Regions from separate parts of the Rhizobacter sp. P2_H2 genome, predicted to be linked through region 1. Evidence: riboswitches for the same ligand, from Rfam matches in the RefSeq annotation. Region 1 holds a riboswitch; the other holds the start of a gene.
What was found. Region 1 has a riboswitch for S-adenosylhomocysteine ahead of metH (methionine synthase). Riboswitches for the same ligand answer to the same signal wherever they lie in the genome.
Positions count from the first base shown of each region.

Region 2: linked by a shared signal. The riboswitch ahead of ahcY (adenosylhomocysteinase) and the one ahead of metH (methionine synthase) in region 1 are both predicted to bind S-adenosylhomocysteine.

Region 1 is NZ_JBFUFP010000071.1:2,384-4,769, reverse strand. Features, by position in the region: gene metH (methionine synthase) at 1-1,209, opposite strand, end outside; S-adenosyl-L-homocysteine riboswitch at 1,268-1,343, opposite strand; gene AC1D15_RS07125 (OmpA family protein) at 1,462-2,082, shown strand; gene AC1D15_RS07120 (homocysteine S-methyltransferase family protein) at 2,088-2,386, opposite strand, start outside.
Region 2 is NZ_JBFUFP010000023.1:12,421-14,806, forward strand. Features, by position in the region: gene AC1D15_RS03640 (TlyA family RNA methyltransferase) at 1-105, opposite strand, end outside; gene ahcY (adenosylhomocysteinase) at 193-1,620, opposite strand; S-adenosyl-L-homocysteine riboswitch at 1,696-1,780, opposite strand; gene AC1D15_RS03650 (HAD-IIB family hydrolase) at 1,875-2,386, shown strand, end outside.

The DNA of each region.
Region 1 (2,386 bases):
CGCGCTCTTGACCACCTGCGGCAGGAACATCTTGCCCTGGCCGAACAGGTCGCCGACGACGTTCATGCCGTCCATCAGCGGGCCTTCGATCACGTGCAGCGGGCGGCCGCCGCCGGCCTTGATCTGCTGGTACACCTCTTCGGTGTCTTCGGTGATGAAGTCGTTGATGCCGTGCACCAGCGCATGGCTCAGGCGCTCGCGCACCGGCTTGGCACGCCAGGCGAGCTTGGCGCTGTCGTCCTTGGCGGCGCCCTTGGCGGTCTCGGCGATCTCGATGAGCCGCTCACCGGCGTCGGGGCGGCGATTCAGCACCACGTCTTCGACGCGCTCGCGAAGCGTCGGCTCGAGGTCGTCGTACACGCCGACCATGCCGGCGTTGACGATGCCCATGTCCATGCCGGCCTGGATCGCGTGGTACAGGAACACGGTGTGGATGGCTTCCCGCACCGGCTCGTTGCCGCGGAAGCTGAAGCTCACGTTCGAGACGCCGCCCGACACCTTGGCGCCGGGCAGGTTCTGCTTGATCCAGCGCGTCGCGTTGATGAAGTCGACCGCGTAGTTGTCGTGCTCCTCGATGCCGGTCGCGATCGCGAAGATGTTCGGGTCGAAGATGATGTCTTCCGGCGGGAAGCCGACCTCGTCGACCAGCATCCGGTAGGCGCGCTCGCAGATCTCGACCTTGCGCTCGAAGGTGTCGGCCTGGCCCTTCTCGTCGAAGGCCATCACCACGGCCGCGGCGCCGTAGCGGCGCACCAGCTTCGCCTGGTGGATGAAGGGCTCGACGCCCTCCTTCATCGAGATCGAGTTGACGATGCCCTTGCCCTGGATGCACTTCAGGCCGGCCTCGATGACCTCCCACTTCGAGCTGTCGATCATGATCGGCACGCGCGCGATCTCGGGCTCGCTGGCGATCAGGTTCAGGAAGCGCACCATCGCCGCCTTGCTGTCGAGCATCGCCTCGTCCATGTTGATGTCGATCACCTGGGCGCCGTTCTCGACCTGCTGGCGCGCCACGCTGAGCGCCTGCTCGAATTCGCCGTTCAGGATCATCCGCGCGAAGGCCTTCGAGCCGGTGACGTTGGTGCGCTCGCCGATGTTGACGAACAGGCTGCCTTGCCCGATGAGCACCGGTTCCAGCCCGGACAGCTTCATCGGCGGAACGGGACGGGCGGTAGACGTCGGCGACGACAGAGAGGCGGAGGCGGTCATGGCGGGTCGGCTGGCACCGCCCCGGAGCTCACCCGGGGCGCATGCGGATTCATCATGCGAGGGGTGAGCGTGGTTGCAAGCTTCCAAGCCTGGCGGCAGCCCGATGGGCCGCCGTCGCAACGCTCCTTGGAGAGGCGCATTTTATGCGGCCAGGCCCCGTGAGCGGCTTGGTTACAACTCGGCAAGCCCCTGATGCGGTCGTGGTGCACGGAGCGTGTCCAATCCGGGATCCACGACTGGACTGCTTCTGCCGTGAACAACAACACACGATTCCTCGCTCTCTCCGTCGCGGTTGCCGCGCTGCTGGTTGCCTGCGGCGCGCCGCAGGTCAAGCCGCTGCCGGCGCCGGCGCCCTCGGTGCCCGGCTCCGCGCCGGGCCCGGTCTATGGCCAGGCGGCCTCCGGCGCGGCGCGCAGCTGGTCGCCGCAGATGGAGGCGGTCGAGCGGCAACTGGCCTCCAGCCTGAACGGCACGCCGATGGCGCTGGCGCGCACGACCGACGAGCGACTGTGGCTCWCGCTGCCGGGCGATGTCGCGTTCGAGCCGAACCGCTCGGCGCTGAAGCCGGTCGCCACCGGGCTGCTGGACAAGGTGGCAGCGGTGCTGCGCAGCCAGCCGCAGCTGGAGCTGCGCATCGTCGGCCACACCGACAGCAAGGGCTCGGCGGCCGGCAACGATGCGCTGTCGCTGGACCGTGCGGCGAGTGCGCGCGACTGGCTGGTGGCGCGCGGCCTGTCGCCAGTGAAGATCGGCGTGGCCGGTCGCGGCTCGCGCGACCCGGTCGGCAGCAACGACGACGAGGCCGGCCGCGCGGCGAACCGGCGCGTCGAGATCCTGATCGGCGAACGGGCGGTGCGCTCAGGCAGCAAGTAGCCGGGCTACGCGGCCAGCAATCCTGAGAACAACGGATCGTGCCGCGAGCGCGGCCGGTACGCGCCGACCCGCTTCGCGATCTCGGCGATGTGCGCCGGCGTCGTGCCGCAGCACCCTCCGGCGATGTTCAGGAAGCCGGCGCGCGCGAACTCCTCGACCAGGCTGCCGGTGATCTCCGGCGTCTCGTCGAAGCCGGTGTCGCTCATCGGGTTCGGCAGGCCCGCATTCGGGTAGCAGCTGATGAAGGTGTCGCCGGCCACCTTGGCCAGCTCCTCGATGTACGGCCGCATCAGCGTCGCGCCGA
Region 2 (2,386 bases), on a different contig from region 1:
GCCCTTGGGGCCGAGCCAGCGGACGGCGCCCCGCTCGATCAACCGCTGAGCGGCCGATCGGGTCGGAGCAAGGCCTTCTTGAACAAGCAATTGGTCGATGCGCATCGGATGATCAAGCAACGCCCCGGGATCCGGCTTTGCCGGGCCCAGGGGTGGCGCCCCTCGGGGGCAGGAGCGAAGCGACTGGGGGGCTCAATACCGGTAGGTGTCGGGCTTGTACGGGCCGTTCTTCGACACGCCGATGTACGCGGCCTGCTCGTCCGTCAGCTCGGTCAGCATCGCGCCGACCTTCTTCAGGTGCAGGCGGGCGACCTTCTCGTCGAGGTGCTTGGGCAGCACGTAGACCTGGCCGACCTGGTACTTCTCGGGCCGCGTGAACAGCTCGATCTGCGCGATCGTCTGGTTGGCGAAGCTCGAGCTCATCACGAAGCTCGGGTGGCCGGTGCCACAGCCGAGGTTCACGAGGCGGCCCTTGGCCAGCAGGATGATGCGCTTGCCGTCCGGGAAGATCACGTGGTCGACCTGCGGCTTGATCTCTTCCCATTCGTACTTCTCGATCGCCGCGATGTCGATCTCGTTGTCGAAGTGGCCGATGTTGCAGACGATCGCCTGGTCCTTCATCGCGAGCATGTGCTCGTGGCGGATCACGCCCTTGTTGCCGGTGGTCGTCACGAAGATGTCGGCCTTGTCGGCGGCGTACTCCATCGTCACGACCTTGTAGCCTTCCATCSCGGCCTGCAGCGCGTTGATCGGGTCGATCTCGGTCACCCACACCTGGGCGCTCAGCGCGCGCAGCGCCTGGGCCGAGCCCTTGCCCACGTCGCCATAGCCGGCCACGCAGGCCACCTTGCCGGCGATCATCACGTCGGTGGCGCGCTTGATGCCGTCGACCAGCGATTCGCGGCAGCCGTACAGGTTGTCGAACTTGCTCTTCGTGACCGAGTCGTTCACGTTGATCGCGCGGAACAGCAGCGTGCCCTTCGCGCTCATTTCCTTCAGGCGGTGCACACCGGTGGTGGTCTCTTCGGTCACGCCCTGGATCTGCGCGCTCTTGCGGGTGTACCAGGTCGGGTCCTGCGCGAGCTTGGCCTTGATGCTCGCGAACAGGCAGGTCTCTTCCTCGCTGCCGGGCTTGTCCAGCACGCTGATGTCCTTCTCGGCGCGCTGGCCCAGGTGCATCAGCAGCGTCGCATCGCCGCCGTCGTCGAGAATCATGTTCGGGCCTTCGCCGTCGGAACCCTTCGGGCCGAAGTCGAAGATGCGGTGCGTGTAATCCCAGTAGTCGGTCAGGTTCTCGCCCTTGTAGGCGAACACCGGGGTGCCCTTCTCGACCAGCGCGGCGGCGGCGTGGTCCTGCGTCGAGAAGATGTTGCACGAGGCCCAGCGCACCTGGGCGCCCAGCGCCTGCAGCGTCTCGACCAGCACGGCGGTCTGGATCGTCATGTGCAGCGAGCCGGTGACGCGCGCGCCCTTCAGCGGCTGCGCCTTCGCGAATTCCTCGCGGATGGCCATCAGGCCGGGCATCTCGGTCTCGGCGATGCGGATCTCCTTGCGGCCCCAGGCGGCAAGCGAGATGTCGGCGATGGCGTGGTCTTGGGAAGGCTTGAGAACAGCGTTCATGTCGGGCTCCATTGAAAGGGACCCGCACGCGCATCGCCGTTGGCAGTTCAGAGACTCACCCACGAGGGACGATCGTGCGGGTGAGCGCGGTTGCAATTGAATTCCCGAGCCTGGGGCGGCTGTCGTGGCGACAGGCGGCCTTGCAACGCTCCTCGGAAAGTGCAGGGATTGTAGTCGCCGGATCGGGCGGATTCCAGTGCGTTGCGTGCGTTGTGGCGTGCGGTATGCCCGCGGGTCGTGCAAGACTGCAGGGCATGTCTGACATCGCACCCCGCCCTCGCCCCCTTTCAGAACTGAGCCCCGAGCTGGCCCGCAGCGTGCGCGGCGTGCTGACCGACATCGACGACACGCTGACGCGCGACGGCGCGATCGAGCCCGAAGCGCTGGCGGCCTTGCAGGCGCTGCGCGACGCCGGGCTGCCGGTCATCGCGATCACCGGCCGGTCGATGGGCTGGAGCGAGCCGTTTGCGCGCGACTGGCCAATCGATGCGATCGTCGCGGAGAACGGCGCAGTCGCGCTATTCCGCAACGCGGCCGGCCACCTGCAGATCGAGTACGCGCAGGACGAGGCCACCCGCGCCCGCAACACGCTGCGGCTGCGGCGCACCGCGCAACGCGTGCTCGCCGAGGTGCCTGGCACGACGCTCGCGCAGGACAGCGCCGGCCGCGTCACCGACATCGCGATCGACCACAGCGAGTTCGCCCACCTCACGCAGCCGCAGATCGACGCGGTGCTGCAGGTGATGCGCAGCGAAGGCATGAACGC